DNA from 4 places in the Photobacterium sp. DNB22_13_2 genome. Region 2 is predicted to be linked to each of the others. Evidence: riboswitches for the same ligand, from Rfam matches in the RefSeq annotation. Region 2 holds a riboswitch; each other region holds the start of a gene.

Region 1 (3,929 bases), on a different contig from region 2:
TTTTTGTCTTATGCAGTTGATGGCAATAATGACGGAAAGATTGATATCTGGCAGACAGAGGCTGATGTTTTTGCCTCTGCCGCGAATTATTTAAAAAAAGCGGGCTGGGATGATCAATATACCTGGGGCCGACAAGTTTCATTACCCGCTTCTATCGATGCTTCGCTGATGGGGGTTGAAAAGAGCAAAGCCAAAAGCTTAACGGATTGGCAACGATTAGGCGTTCGTCGCTTTAATGGTCAGGCACTACCGAGTGTTGATATTGAAGCGTGGCTTATTCAACCGGATGATAAACATGGTCGAGCCTACTTAATCTACGGTAATTACCAATCTTTACTTAAGTGGAACCGGTCACACTATTTCGCTTTGGCGGTAAGTCATTTAGCCGATCAAATCAGGTAATGTCATAATATGACAAATAAGCCAGACCAAAAGGTCTGGCTTTTTATGCTTTGAGGCAAGTGAAGATTCATCCTATAACCTGTGATGATGGTTTAAAACCAACGGTTAATTATTAGCTATCCTATGGCTTTCAAACTAATCGTGTTGTTATCACATGCTTGAGTTTGCATTTTTAACATATAAATCATGCGCTTACATTGTTTTATGGTGATTTTTCACAGGTAATAAAAAACCCGACAAAAGTCGGGTTTTTATAGATGTTCGTAGGTAATTTGATTTATTAGATTTCAAATTCTTCTAGAGACTTACCATCATCAAGTGCTTTTTTCAGAGCGCTTGGTGTACGGCCTTGGCCAGTCCAAGTCTTCTCATCACCGTTTTCATCGATGAAGCGGTATTTAGCTGGACGCTGTGCGCGTTTCGCTTTTGGTGCTTTATTAAGAGTTGCTAGAAGCTCTTCTGGGTCAATACCGTCAGCAAGAAGCATTTCACGGTACTGAGCTAGTTTTTCTGTACGTTCTTTTTCTTTAGCGACTTCTTCAGCTTCAGACTCTTCACGCTCAGTAACAACAGTTTGAAGTTTTTCTAGCGCTTCCTGTAGTTGTTCAAGAGAATATTCACGAGAAAGAGCGCGAAGGCTGCGAAGGTTAAGTAGCGCTTTCATTGCATCAGACATTTTTTATTTCCTGTAGGCCTAAAACTATAAATTAATAATAGCAGTGACAATTCAATAATTGCAATAATAATACTTTTAATACGGCGATGCCAATTAAAAAATGAAGGGTATATTTATTTTTTTGCAATTTACTGGGTTCATTTCTCATTTGTAATAGAATGTAATGGTCGAGATGAGTAAATATTCTTATCCACAATCAACACAGACGGTTAAATAATTGCCATCAATTTCATATGTGTTAAGTATAAAAAAGCGCTTTCAACTGTCTGATTATTGTCCTTTGTGGCAAGACTATTCACTATTTGTGTCATTTTTTTCACGTTAACTGGTTGCATTTGAATGTCTATTCCGTAGAATTGACCAGACCTAGACTAAGGGTAGAGGCGCATCGTCTATTAGTAGTAAATCGTAGGGTGATACCGATGAGGATTTACGAAAGGAGCCGTTGCCGAAGTAAGCTCGGACTATCAAGCCAGCTTGCTGGGGTTGTCACCGAATAGGGGCAACACTGCCATAGTATATAATTACATTAACTATGGAGCGCTACTGTGGAGTCGGATTAGGGGTAGTACCCTTCCTTATGCTCTTCTATACACGACAAGATGTCGTGTAAAACAGTAGATCTCCAACCAGGATCGGTTGTAGTCGAGATCATGAATATTGTAGATTTTTCCCATTCCGCCATATCATTGTTGCCACCTTTGGTTGCATTGGGCTTGGCAATCCTTACACGACGCGTTTTAGTTTCTTTGGGTGTAGGTGTCCTTCTGGGCGCATTCCTGCTGACTGATTTCTCTGTCGGCGGCACCGCAAGCTATATTGGTACCACGGTTAAAGGGCTGTTTATTGAAGACGGCGCCATTAACAGCTGGAACATGAGTATCGTCGCCTTCCTTATTTTGCTGGGTATGACCACAGCATTGCTGACACTTTCTGGCGGTACCCGTGCATTTGCAGAATGGGCACAAACCAAAATTAAGAGTAAGCGTGGCGCTAAACTGCTGGCTGCTTTCTTGGGGGTGTTTATTTTTGTTGATGACTACTTCAACAGCTTGGCTGTCGGTTCGATCTCGCGCCCAGTGACAGATCGCTTTTATGTGTCCCGTGCCAAATTAGCATATATCCTTGATTCAACAGCAGCACCAATGTGTGTACTAATGCCTGCTTCTAGCTGGGGTGCCTACATTATTACCTTGATTGGCGGTATTTTGGCATCACATGGTGTGACGGAATATACTCCGCTGGGTGCATTCGTACAGTTGGCACCAATGAATTTCTATGCAGTTTTTGCATTGCTGATGGTCTTCGTGGTGGCTTGGTTCCAAATTGATGTTGGCCCAATGAAAAAGCACGAACTGGAAGCCAGTCACTGCCGCGGCTTTGACGAGGGCGATAGTGACAGCCGTGCCAAAGATCTGAATGACGAACTTGAAATCGAAGAAAGCAAAAATGGTCGTGTTGCTGATCTTATTATGCCGATCGTGACCCTGATTGTGGCGACGTTCTTCTTTATGATCTTTACCGGTTACCAAGCTCTGGCTGCTGATGGTCTCGCATTTAGCGTGCTGGGTGCTTTTGAGAACACAGATGTAGGCATGTCTCTGGTATACGGTGGTTTGGTCGGTTTTATTGCTGCGCTAATTCCTGTAATCCGCCAACGCATTCCGATGGCTGACGTGTCTTCTACGTTATGGATCGGTGCTAAGTCGATGTTCGGAGCGATTTTGATCTTGCTGTTTGCATGGAGCATCGGCAACGTGATCAGCGATATGGCAACAGGCAAATACCTGTCGACGATGGTGGAAGGTAATATTAGTCCAATGTTGCTACCAGCTATCTTGTTCTTGCTGGCTGGCGTGATGGCGTTCTCAACCGGTACTTCATGGGGTACATTCGGTATTATGCTGCCAATCGCGGGTGATCTGGCTGCCGCGACGGATATCATGCTGATGCTTCCAATGCTAGGTGCAGTATTGGCGGGTTCGGTATTTGGTGACCACTGTTCGCCTATCTCTGACACCACGATTCTGTCGTCAACGGGTGCACGCTGCCACCACATCGATCACGTATCAACTCAGCTACCTTACGCATTGTCGATGGCCGTAGTATCAACCATCGGTTTCTTGGTGCTTGGCTTCACAAGCTCTCTGGCTGTGTCGTTCATGACGGCAACCATTGCTTTCATCGTCGCTTGTGCCTGCCTATCGTGGCTATCTCGCCGTCCTCAGGAAGCAGCGGCTAACGCTTAAGACTGACGGTTGAATATGAAAAAAGCCTGTATTTGATACAGGCTTTTTTTATTTCAGTCAGATGAGAGATTTTCCGATATCCAGTTACAAAGAAGTTGAGCTTGCTCCTTTCAATCTGAAAGGCTTTTCTGTAGCATCTCGGCTGTTTTTTCACGCACCAATCGTATTATTAGGGAAGCTTAATGGCCCAGATGTATTTCTATTATTCGGCAATGAATGCGGGTAAGTCGACAACATTATTACAGTCATCATTTAATTATCGCGAGCGGGGAATGACGCCAGTGATTTTTACTGCGGCAATTGATGATCGTTATGGCAAAGGCATGGTCAGCTCTCGGATTGGTTTGCAAGAAGAAGCTGAGCTGTTTAATGCCAGCGAGGATCTATATGTCCGCCTGCAAGATATGAATGGAACGCAAAAAATTGATTGTGTACTGATTGACGAATGCCAGTTCTTAACCAAAGAGCAGGTATACCAATTAACCGAAGTTGTCGACAAACTGAATATTCCAGTGCTTTGCTATGGTCTGCGCAGTGATTTTCGTGGCGAACTTTTTGCAGGCAGCCGTTATTTGCTCGCTTGGGCAGATAAATTGGTTGAA
Region 2 (3,929 bases):
TTGCGTTTATTGGTTTGATTGCCTTGGTCAACGGCATGTTAGGTGGTATCGGAAGCTATGTGGGTTTACCGGAGCTATCGCTGGAATATTTGCTGGGCTACTTATTTTATCCAGTTGCGGTGATCATCGGCATCCCGTTTGATGAGGCGATGGTATCGGCATCCTTCATTGGCCAGAAGTTAGTGCTGAATGAGTTTGTCGCTTATGTGAATTTCACCGAATATCTAAAAATGACGGAGCTCTCGACCCGCAGTACCGCCATTATCACGTTTGCATTGTGTGGCTTTGCGAACTTTGCCGCAGCGGCAATGCTATTGGGGGGACTAGGTACGATGGCACCAAAGCGTCGTCATGAAATTTCGACGTTGTGTATGTCGGCGATTTTTGCTGCCACTATGTCTAACCTCATGAGTGCAACTATTGCAGGTTTCTTCTTCTCGTTTTAGGTGTACTGAGGGGGGCCGTTATTGGTTACTATTTGGCGCGGGATTAGTTTCCCTTTTGCTTCCCTATTACCGTGAGGCTCGAGGTGCGATTTCAAGGGGGCGGTGCGCTTCGATAAGGTAGCGAGGTCACTTGAAGGTGTGCAAGGCCGCTCTGGGGCGTTATTCCGCTAATACTGGGTGGTGGTGAATTAGAATACTGGCCTTTGATCCGAGAGTTGCTTATTCAGGGAACAGAACCCATCTCAGAGACATATTGGGGAGGGCTGGACGCACTGACTTGGTTGATATCACGTTGGAGCAACATTATCTTGAGAAAATCAAAAACTGGTATCTGGATGATGGCTGGTATGGGGACGGTGATGTAGGCCGTTGACCATAGAGCGGATTGCACCAGCTTTTACCAGCTTTATATCGATCAGTTAGCGCGCGCATTGGCTAGCATCATTAATCTTATTGACCCTGATATGATAGTGATTGGTGGGGGGCTATCAAAACAAAGCCGCATTTTTGATGATTTACCAAACGTTTTGTCGAGTTATGTATTCGGAGGTAAATGCAACACGCCGGTGTTACCCGCTAAATTGGGTGATGACTGCGGGATATACGGTGCAGTGAAGGTTGGTAGCCAAGCTAGTTAAAGCCGTTTTGGCATTATTGACCTTGGTTTAGGAAAAAAAATTCATTTTTTTAAAAATAATGCTGTACATAAAGCGCCCAGCTGTTAATATCCCTCTCGTTCTTTAGAACAAAGAGTTATTCAATGCAACATCAAGTACAAGTTAAACCTTTAGCTACTTATACGTTATCGTACTGTATCTCACTGTTTCCCTTAGATTGAACGTAACATTAAATAATTCACTAACCTATCATATCGCATATTGCGATTAGTTTATTAATGAATTTATAAGGGGCAGTCCATGTCTAAGTCAACTGGTATCGTTAAGTGGTTCAACGAAGAGAAAGGTTTCGGTTTCATCACTCAAGAAAACGGCGGTGCTGATGTATTCGTACACTTCCGCGCTATCGCTTCTGAAGGCTTCAAGACTCTTGCTGAAGGTCAAAAGGTTTCTTTTGACGTAGAACAAGGTCAAAAAGGCCCACAAGCTGCAAACGTTGTAGCTCTGTAAGTCGAAACTTACTTTGTGATAAAATGCTGGCTTAGGCCGGCATTTTTTATATCTGTCATATGTGATCTGTTTTTATCTTCTCTTTCTCTTTCTCTTTCTCTTTACCTCCTGCTTTCTCTTAGTTGCGTAAATATGCAATCACCGCTTGTTCTAAATCATCTCTAGTCATACCTCTGTTCAAACCTAGTTAAACATTCATCTCTCGACTCTCAATTGGCCCTGATCTCTAATTATCACAATGGTGGGAATTTTGAACGCTGTGGTGGTTTACCCTGCAGCCTGATGATTTTCTAGTATATGATGATGTTAAATTAATGTTTTAAAAAATAAATTTCGTGATCTTTATCACGTTGTGTGGTCAATTCAGTTTGGTTTGGCCAGATTTGTGTTTTATTCAATGTAGAGCGAGAAATTATTCAGTCTCGCTTGTTAGTAGAGGCGCATTGCCTAACAGTAGTTTAGTGAAGGTCGACAACCAGAGAAGCTAAACGAAAGGAGCCAATGCCGAAGCAGTAGAGGATGTCAGCCATACTGCTGGGGTTGTTCTTAATAGGAACAGCACTGTCATCCAGGCCCGTCTGGATGGGGAGCTACAGCAATTTTGTCATCGAACAGGTAAGTTCGCCTACCGATTTCGTACAGCCTTTGTCTGCTCGCGTGTTCCTATACGCCCCTCCTCTGAATCCCAAGTCATTTTGGGTAATAAATACCTTGTTGTTTTTTAGGAGAAGTCTACGAATGGCTGATTACGGATTGTTGTCCATCGTACCCGCGGTGTTGGCATTGATACTCGCCTTTACCACTCGGCATGTTGTTTTGGCTCTGGGAGTTGCAGTGATCAGTGGCATGCTGATCTTAACCAAGGGTCACCCGGTCGATACTGCGCTGATGTTCCTGTCTGATGGGCCGTTTACTCAGCTCGCTTCGGGCAGCAACGCACAGATCATTATTGTTATTACTATCATTTCAGGTTTCATTTATCTGGTTGAACAAAGTGGCGGTATGGCGGCGTTTTCGTCCATGGCTACCCGTTATGTGTCATCGCCATTGAAAGCCCAGTTAGCTACTTGGGCAACCGGGATCGGTATCTTTTTTACTGATTCAGGCAATTCGTTGATCCTTGGCCCAATGTTCGCGCCAATCTACCAGAAGCTCAAATTGAGCAAAGAAAAGTTGGCGTTCATTATTGATTCGACATCATCACCGGTGTGTGTGCTGATCCCGATCATCAGCTGGGGGGTCTATTCGCAAGGGTTGATTGAAAATGCCTTCGATAATATGGGCCAACCGGTCGATGGTTTCACGACCTTCTTGCAGGTGATCCCTTATCAGCTATATGCCTTGCTAGCACTGTTCAGTGTGCCTGTGTATGCAGTGCTGAAAAAAGATTGGGGCCCGATGGCTGAAGCGGAGTATCAAGCTCGCCAACAAGCGGTGGTGAGTGAAGCATCAACAGAGCAAGATCCGCAGGTTAAATCTGGCCGAATTTCACTGATAGTCTTGCCCCTGACGGTACTGTTTAGCTCGCTGATTGCCTTGTTTACCTACAACTATCATCTGCACGGTACCATTAATGGCCCGGTGATCCGTACATCATTGGGAACCAGCTATCTGATTGCCTCGGTAACGGCAATTGGCTACTACGCCTACACCAAAACTATGACCGCCTCGACAGCCTTCAATACTTTTGTATCGGGAATGCAGCGGATCATGCTAATTTTGATTATCTTGCTATTGGCATGGACCTTGGGTGATATCTGTAAGTCTCTGGGAACCGGAGATTATATTAGTCAGGTGATGAATGACCGTCTGCCGGTATTTTTGTTGCCAGCGATGATCTTCATTATCGGCAGCTTTATCTCGGTTGCGACAGGTTCGTCATGGGGCACCTTTGCTATTTTGATCCCTATTGCCGTACCGGTTGCCAGTGCATTGGGTGCCGATCCGCTGATTTGTATCGGTGCCGCATTGAGTGGCGGCATGCTGGGTGATCATTCTTCACCTATTTCGGATACGACGATTTTAAGTTCGATGTCTACCGGATGTGATCACGTTTCCCATGTCCGTACCCAGTTCCCGTATGCCATTTTGACCGGAGTGACCGCCAGTATTGGCTTTATGGTCGCCGAGATCACCCGTAGTCCGTACACCATTCTGTTGGCGGCATTATTGCAAATTGCTTTGATTGTTTTGATGGTGCGCCGTCAGGCTTCAGTAAGCCCTGTTACCGCTTAAGAAGCGGTTGCTTAAAAACATCTGTTTATAAAGGATTGATGATGAACACACTATTTTGGCTAAGAGATGAAGTAAAAGTTGGTGAACATAGAACGGCACTAACACCAACAGGAGCCAAATC
Region 3 (3,929 bases), on a different contig from region 2:
TGGGATAGCTACACGCCTCCGGCACCTCTTAAACCGGGTGTCCAGGTTTTTGAAAACTTTGATGTCGCTATCCTGCGTCAATATATCGATTGGACACCGTTCTTTATGACCTGGTCGTTGATGGGGAAATACCCGGCCATATTTGATCATGAGGAAGTGGGTGAGGAAGCTCGTCGTCTGTTTGAAGATGCCAATGACTTACTCGATCGTGTTGAACAGGAAGGCTTGATGGAAGCCCGCGGTATGTGTGCGATGTTCCCGGCCAATAGTGTGGGCGATGATATCGAAGTGTATACCGACGAATCTCGCACTAAGGTTGCCAAGGTACTGCATAACCTGCGCCAGCAGACTGAGAAGCCGAAAGGCTTTAATTACTGCCTGTCTGATTACATTGCACCGAAAGAGAGCGGTAAAGCGGATTGGATTGGCGCCTTTGCAGTAACGGGTGGGATTGGTGAGCGTGAGTTGGCCGATGCTTATAAAGCGGCAGGTGATGACTATAACGCGATTATGATCCAGGCGGTTGCCGATCGCTTGGCTGAAGCTTTTGCCGAATATCTGCATGAGCAGGTGCGTAAGGATATTTGGGGATATTCGCAGGATGAGGATTTGTCCAATGATGATCTGATCCGTGAGAAATACCAGGGAATCCGACCGGCTCCGGGTTATCCGGCCTGTCCGGAGCATACCGAAAAGGGTAGCTTGTGGGAGTTATTGAAGGTCGAAGAGACGATCGATATGTCACTGACAACCAGCTACGCCATGTGGCCAGGAGCGTCGGTATCGGGTTGGTATTTCTCCCACCCCGATTCACGCTACTTTGCGATCGCCCAGATCCAGAATGATCAACGTGACAGCTATGCTGATCGTAAAGGCTGGGATCTTATCGAGGCCGAAAAATGGCTGGGCCCGAACTTGAATAACTAGTTCTAGTTAATAGCCTCGCCTCGTTCTGAGCGGGTCACCAAAGACAAAAAAGGCGCTCACTGGGCGCCTTTTTCTTATCTTCTATTCCGATATCGATTATTCGAACAGGCCGTGATGCAATACCTTGACTACTTCGCGCGACTCTTCGGTTTTGACCAGGAAACACAGGTTGTGGGTGCTGGCGCCAAAACAGATCATGCGTGGACTGTATTGCTCCAGTCGGCTAAACACTTGGGTTGCAGCCCCTGGTGCTTCGCCTAGCTCGTTACCGATCAATGCGACTAAGCAAAGATCTTGCTCGACTTCCACACTACACAGCTTACTCAGTTGCTCCATCGCAGCGGCTGGCAGGCTTGGTGCACCACCACCGGTATCGGTTTGATCCAGAGTTAATGAAACACTGACTTCCGAGGTCGTGATCAAGTCGACTGAGATTTTGTGTTCGGCCAAAATACGGAAAACTTCAGATAGAAATCCGTAAGCATGGAACATGTTTAGGCTGGTCAGGGTGACCATGGTCTGATTGCAGCGCAATGCCAGAGCTCTGAATTTTGGTGGCTCGCTGACTTGCTGACGGATCCAGGTGCCACCTTGTTCAGGGGCTTTGGATGAACCGATGAAGACAGGGATCTGCTGGCGGACCGCTGGTAGCAAGGTCGATGGATGGAGGATCTTCGCTCCAAAATTGGCCATTTCAGATGCTTCGCTAAAGCTAATCTCACTGATCGGTTTGGCATTGGCAGTGATACGCGGGTCAGTAGAGTACATGCCCGGTACATCGGTCCATATCTCTAGGGTTTCCGCACTGATAGCCTCGGCAACCAAAGCAGCACTGTAATCGCTGCCACCACGGCCTAATGTGGTGGTTTCGCCTTCGCGGCTTGAGCCGATGAAGCCTTGGGAAACGATAATGGTATCGCCAGCTAGCAGTGGCTGCAGCTGCGAATCTGCAAGTTCGCGGATAGTTTCGATGTGCGGAATAGCTTTGCCGTATTGGCTGTCGGTACGCATCACAGAGCGAATATCGAAACGCTGGGCTGGAGCCCCCATTTCGTTGAGAATTTGGCTAAACAGGTGGGTCGACAACAACTCGCCATGGGCAACCAAGTGATCGGTCAATTTGGTCGAAGGGGTATCGGCGGCCTGCTGTGCGAGACTTGCCACGGTATTGATTAATTGTTCTATGTGGTCAGCAACGGCTTCAGGGTTGGCCAATTTGTCGATAATGTTTTGGTGTATCGATTTTAACTGCTGTAGCCGTTGGGAGCGCTGCTCGTTATCGGCAATTCCATTTGCAAGTTCAACTAACAGGTTGGTGACACCGGAACAGGCACTGATCAACACTACTTTGGCTGCAGGGTTATCCTTGATGATCGTGGCACTTCGGCTCATGGCGGCATGATCGGCTACGCTAGTACCGCCAAATTTCGCTACGGTTATCGGTGGAGGAACAGTAAAGTTATTTTCGACAAAGCTCACAACGAGTCTCCCAGTAATAAAAAGTCAAAACGCAATTCACAGGGGGCTCGGGATGGTAGTCCCGACAAAAAAGTCAGGAGAGCAAAAAGGTAAGATGTAAACCGGTACACAACCAGAAGCTCCCCATCTATTCATTACCATGGTGAATAGATGACAGCCAGAAGGATTCAACCTTCGTAGCCGATACTCCATGCCCCCTGTCATGTCGTATCTCGGCGTTACTCCCCCTCTCAAGACTGCTTCGGGGTGGGGCCCCGCAATCTAGATACCTGGGTAACGCTCCTCTTCTGTCTTCACCTGAGAAAACCTTTTCTCAGGATGAACAAAAAACGATCTATATTGAACCGGATTTCCTAGTCGGTTGTCAATTGTATAGAAATAAAATATGCATAAAAATTGCAAAAAATTGTCACAAAATTCACGGGGAGTGGTGTGCTACAAGGGGGTGTGATTTGGTATAAGCATAATTAGCCTAATACTGATATAGTCAATCAGTACCTTACAATAACGAGTTAAATGCCACGCTTACCGCCAGGGAGGAAAATAAAAATGACAATAGGTAGTTTCTATCCACCACAGCGTACCCTTATGGGACCCGGCCCATCGGATATTTACCCGCAGGTGCTACAAGCTCTGAGCCGTCCAACCATTGGTCACCTCGACCCATTATTTATCGGAATGATGGATGAGCTCAAGCAACTACTGCAATATGCTTTCCAGACTCAAAATACCTTTACCATAGCGGTTTCTGCGCCAGGTAGTGCCGGTATGGAAGCCTGCTTTGTCAATTTGGTTGAGCCGGGTGACAAGGTGATTGTCTGCCGCAATGGCGTCTTTGGTGATCGGATGCGTGAGAATGTCGAGCGCTGCGGTGGGGTTGCTGTCATGGTCGATAACAACTGGGGAGAGCCGGTAGACCCTGCCTTGGTTGCTCAAACGCTCGATAGCCACCCAGATGCCAAAATAGTGGCCTTTGTTCATGCCGAGACCTCAACTGGCGCGCTGAGCGATGCACAGGCGATTGCCAAGTTGGCTCGCGAGCATGACTGCCTGACGATTGTCGATGCCGTGACATCGCTCGGTGGCGTGCCCTTGCTGGTGGATGAATGGCAACTCGATGCGGTGTATTCCGGTAGCCAGAAGTGCCTGTCTTGTGTTCCGGGCTTGTCACCACTGACGTTTTCTGAAAAAGCGGTCGCTAAAATCCAGAGCCGCCAGGCACCGGTCCAAAGCTGGTTTTTGGATCAGAGCTTGGTACTGGGTTACTGGAGTGGTGAAGGTAAACGAAGCTATCACCATACCGCACCAGTTAATAGCCTGTATGCACTGCATGAAGCTTTGGTCTTATTGCAAAGTGAAGGCTTGGAAAATGCCTGGCAGCGCCATAAAGATGCCCACCTGGAATTGCGTGAAGGCCTAGAGCAATTAGGGGTTAAGTTTGTGGTTGACGAAGCCCATCGCTTGCCACAACTCAATGCGGTATACATTCCTGATGGCATTGATGATGCAGAGGTAAGGAAGAC
Region 4 (3,929 bases), 310 kb from region 2:
AATCATGAAGAACAAAAAGCAGCCCATCGACCCAAAGAAGATCGACCCCGTTACCATTTGCTTGATAGTACGGCCACGGGAGATCCGCGCAACAAACAAGCCCATGCTCGGTGCGAACACCAGCCACCACGCCCAGTAGAAAATGGTCCAGTCCTGTGGGAAATGGGTATTTTCAAAAGAGCCATAGCCGCCGAACGGTTCAGCCCATGTCGCCATTACAAAGAAGTTCGACAACATACGGCCCAGTGAATCAAGCCCGGTTTCCAGCATGAAAATGGTGGGACCAGAGATCAACACAAAGGCCAATAAGCCAAGCGCGCCCCAAAAGTTGATATTACTGAGGAACTTGATCCCTTTTTCCATCCCGGCGTAGGCCGAGTACGCAAAGATCGCAGTACAGAGCATCAACACAATAATCTGGGTCACAGTGTCTTTTGGTACGCCAAAGAGATAGTGAGCACCTTCGGTGATCAAGGGAGCGGCAAGGCCAAGCGTTGTCGCACCACCACCGAGAAGACCAAAGATAAACAGCACATCAATGACCTTGCCCAACCAGCCATAGCTGCGGGCTTCACCAATCACCGGCATCAACGCCGCCGATACTTTTAGCACTGGCTGCTTACGAACATAAAAGAAGTACGCAATCGGCAGGGCCGGTACTAAGTAGATAGACCAAGCAATCGGTCCCCAGTGAAACAAACCATAAGTTGCGGCCCAGCGAACCGCCTCTTCACTCCCCGGCTCAAGCTGGAACGGAGGGGCTTGGTAATAATAAGCCCACTCTATCGTTCCCCAGTACAGGATACTGGCACCGATACCACCACAGAACAGCATCGCTGCCCAGGAAGCCGTGGTAAATTCAGGCTTTTCATCAGGGTCCCCCAACTTGATTTGGCCAATGTCAGAAAAAACGATGTAAATCATAAAGAAAAATGCAGCGACACCGAGCGACAAATAAAGGAAACCGAGCTTGTCGGTCATAAAAGTTTTGGCGATGGCAATCCATTCGGCACCTTGCACTGGAAACAGCAGCAAGGGCACCACAACCGAGATCAACATACCCAACGCCCCGAAGAACGTCGGCTTGTCGATCAATTCAAAGTGTTTACGAGAAAACACGTGAGCTCCTTAAAATAAAATCCCATAGTGGGTAAGTGGGATAATCAAGAAAAGGGGGCAACTGTACAAACCAACATTCTAATGAACACGATGAAAAAAGCTGATTATTAGCTGACATAATTATTCAGCCGTATATAATGTTAGACTTATCACCAAAAACCAGTAGGATTAACGGTGATATTCCCTAAATCAGTAGAGGCGCGCTGCCTAAAAGTAACCGAGCAGAGGGTGATACCTGTGAAGCCGGAGAAAGGAGTCAGCGCCGAAGTGACTGCAGCTATCAACTCAGTCGCTGGGTCTGTGTCGAATAGGCATAGAACTGCCATAGTATTTACCTATGGAGCGCTACCTGAGGGGGTAACAAGTCATACCTATCTTCGTCTTAGTTACACTTCCTTTCGGTAGATCTCCACCTTTAAGTTGTAGGTGTGATGAGATCATGAACCTTGTAGATTTTTCGGACTCTCTATTGTCCGTTGTCCCTGCCATGCTGGCTGTTATCCTTGCCGTTACTACTAGGCGGGTTTTGCTTTCCCTTGGATCCGGTATCTTTGCCGGTGCCATGATGCTAAACCAATATTCACCATTAGAATCTTTGCAGTACTTGGTTGAAAAAGTCCTGGCGATTGTCTGGGTTGATGGCGCAATGAACGGTGACAACGTCAACATGATCATCTTCATGTTACTGCTTGGTGCGCTTATCAGCTTGATGAGTGTATCAGGTGCAACCCAAGCGTTCGCCGACTGGGCAGCGGTACGCTGTAAAGATCGCCGCAGTGCCAAGTCCCTAACCGGTTTGATGGTCTTCATCTTCTTTATTGATGACTTCTTCCACAGCCTGTCTGTGGGTGCCATCTGTCGCCCAGTCACCGACCGTTTCAATATCTCACGTGCCAAATTGGCCTACTTGCTTGATTCAACCGCAGCACCAGTGTGTGTGCTAATGCCGATCTCGTCATGGGGTGCCTATATCATCGCCCTAGTTGGCGGCATCATGATGGCTCACGGTGTGACGGATCAGAGCCCGATCTCGGCCTTTGTCGAGATGATGCCAATGAACCTGTATGCGGTATTCACTTTGGTCATGGTGCTGTGTGTTATTGCCTTCCAACTTGATATCGGCCCAATGCGCAAGCATGAGAAATGGGCACTGGAAGGCAAGCTATGGGATGAATCCAAGGGCAAACCTGCTGGTTTGGAGGTTGAAGTACCAGAATCAGCCAAAGGCGGCATGATCGACATGGTATTGCCTATCCTGACCCTGACGATGGCGACAGTCTTTTTCATGGTGCAATCGGGCGCAGATGTACTTGCTGCCAAAAGCGAAGCCTTCAGCGTAATTGGCTCATTCGAGAACACTGATGTGGGCTCCTCACTGGTATACGGTGCGATTTGTAGCCTAGTGGTTTCTATTACACTGGCTCTTCGCCTGAAGTTGGGTACGGACAGCTGGATGAAAGCGGCACCACAGGGTATTTCTGCTATGATGCCAGCGATCATCATCCTGTTCTTTGCTTGGACTATTGGTGCCGTTGTCCGTGACATGCAAACCGGTATTTACCTCGCTTCAATGTCAAACGGCAACCTGCCTGTTGAGCTGCTTCCAGCGGTTGTCTTCCTACTGTCTTGTGCAATGGCGTTTGCTACCGGCACCAGCTGGGGCACCTTCGGGATCATGTTACCGCTAGCCGGTGATATTGCTGCAGCCAGTGACATTGCACTACTGCTTCCTATGCTATCCGCTGTATTGGCTGGCGCAGTATTTGGGGATCACAGTTCGCCAATTTCAAGCACCAGTATCCTGTCGGCGACCGGTGCCGGCTGTCACCATATGGACCATGTTATGACCCAGCTACCGTACGCATGTTCGGTTGCTTTCGGTGCCCTACTGGGTTACCTCGCTATCGGTTACACTCATTCTGCTTGGGCGGGTGTTGCTGTAAGTGGTCTTTGGTTCCTGGCCTTCTGTGCCTTTGCGGTTCGCAAGAGCAAGCCTGTTATGGCTGCCGAGCCTGTAACAAGTTAAACCGTCAACGAATTTTAGGACGAGACGCTCATCCAAAAAGAGCAAGGCCATTTGATGGCCTTGCTCTTTTTTTATGACCATCCACCAGCTAGCTACTGGCTGTGCTTGATTTGCAGATCAGAAAAATAGGCATCATTCCCAGGCTGGGTAATCAATCCGATGACCCCTTTGTGCTCTGAGCCGTGGAACAAGCGCTCAACCACCAACACTTTTTCACCATCGATATAAAAAATCGCTTGGTTGTTATTTATTTCAGCCGTTAATTTAAACCACTGGCCGGGGCGTATCTTCGCAGCTGTTTCATACTGGCCCGGAGCGCTTTCTCTCAGCACATCCCCAGAATGGTCGGGATAAGAAAAATACTGAATCGTTAACTCTCGCTGCGCTTCATCTTCCGACATCGCATTAACTGGACGTAAGTAAACCCCTTCGTACTTTGATTTATCTTCACTGACCCGAAAGACAATACCGACAAAACCGTTGGCTGACTCGCCATTTGCCGTCTCAGAGGCTTGCTGTTGTGGCTCACCCGCCATCAATAGCTCAATCGTACCGTCACGGAACGAAAGCGTCTGCAAAGCAAGGTAGGTACAATTGTCGCAGCCCCCTTGTGCCTGCGATTTATGCTCCGGTGACACCGACACATGTATTCCTTTTTGGCCATGGTACTCAACCACTTCGGCCTTAACACCTTTGGCTACCGTATTATCCAAGGTGTCCAACGGAAAATGTTCAAAGTCCAATGCCGACACAATCGACGAAAACAGCCCAATGCATAACGTGA

What was found. Region 2 has a riboswitch for lysine ahead of ACVA58_RS09400 (Na+/H+ antiporter NhaC family protein). Riboswitches for the same ligand answer to the same signal wherever they lie in the genome.
Region 1: it holds a riboswitch for lysine, as region 2 does, so the genes downstream of both, ACVA58_RS02510 (Na+/H+ antiporter NhaC family protein) here and ACVA58_RS09400 (Na+/H+ antiporter NhaC family protein) in region 2, are expected to answer to the same signal.
Region 3: it holds a riboswitch for lysine, as region 2 does, so the genes downstream of both, lysC (lysine-sensitive aspartokinase 3) here and ACVA58_RS09400 (Na+/H+ antiporter NhaC family protein) in region 2, are expected to answer to the same signal.
Region 4: it holds a riboswitch for lysine, as region 2 does, so the genes downstream of both, ACVA58_RS10700 (Na+/H+ antiporter NhaC family protein) here and ACVA58_RS09400 (Na+/H+ antiporter NhaC family protein) in region 2, are expected to answer to the same signal.

Annotation. Positions count from the first base shown of each region.
Region 1 is NZ_JBNNXU010000001.1:587,586-591,514, reverse strand. Features, by position in the region: gene ACVA58_RS02520 (lytic murein transglycosylase) at 1-402, shown strand, start outside; gene ACVA58_RS02515 (H-NS family histone-like protein) at 683-1,078, opposite strand; lysine riboswitch at 1,449-1,632, shown strand; gene ACVA58_RS02510 (Na+/H+ antiporter NhaC family protein) at 1,732-3,327, shown strand; gene ACVA58_RS02505 (thymidine kinase) at 3,510-3,929, shown strand, end outside.
Region 2 is NZ_JBNNXU010000005.1:33,952-37,880, reverse strand. Features, by position in the region: gene ACVA58_RS09415 (NupC/NupG family nucleoside CNT transporter) at 1-446, shown strand, start outside; partial or broken gene ACVA58_RS09410 (ROK family protein) at 848-1,084, shown strand; gene cspE (transcription antiterminator/RNA stability regulator CspE) at 1,364-1,573, shown strand; lysine riboswitch at 1,999-2,174, shown strand; gene ACVA58_RS09400 (Na+/H+ antiporter NhaC family protein) at 2,312-3,808, shown strand; gene ACVA58_RS09395 (saccharopine dehydrogenase) at 3,847-3,929, shown strand, end outside.
Region 3 is NZ_JBNNXU010000013.1:5,805-9,733, forward strand. Features, by position in the region: gene metH (methionine synthase) at 1-927, shown strand, start outside; gene lysC (lysine-sensitive aspartokinase 3) at 1,024-2,406, opposite strand; lysine riboswitch at 2,515-2,701, opposite strand; gene ACVA58_RS17840 (pyridoxal-phosphate-dependent aminotransferase family protein) at 2,956-3,929, shown strand, end outside.
Region 4 is NZ_JBNNXU010000005.1:340,905-344,833, reverse strand. Features, by position in the region: gene ACVA58_RS10705 (BCCT family transporter) at 1-1,119, opposite strand, end outside; lysine riboswitch at 1,305-1,475, shown strand; gene ACVA58_RS10700 (Na+/H+ antiporter NhaC family protein) at 1,559-3,145, shown strand; gene ACVA58_RS10695 (family 16 glycoside hydrolase) at 3,238-3,929, opposite strand, start outside.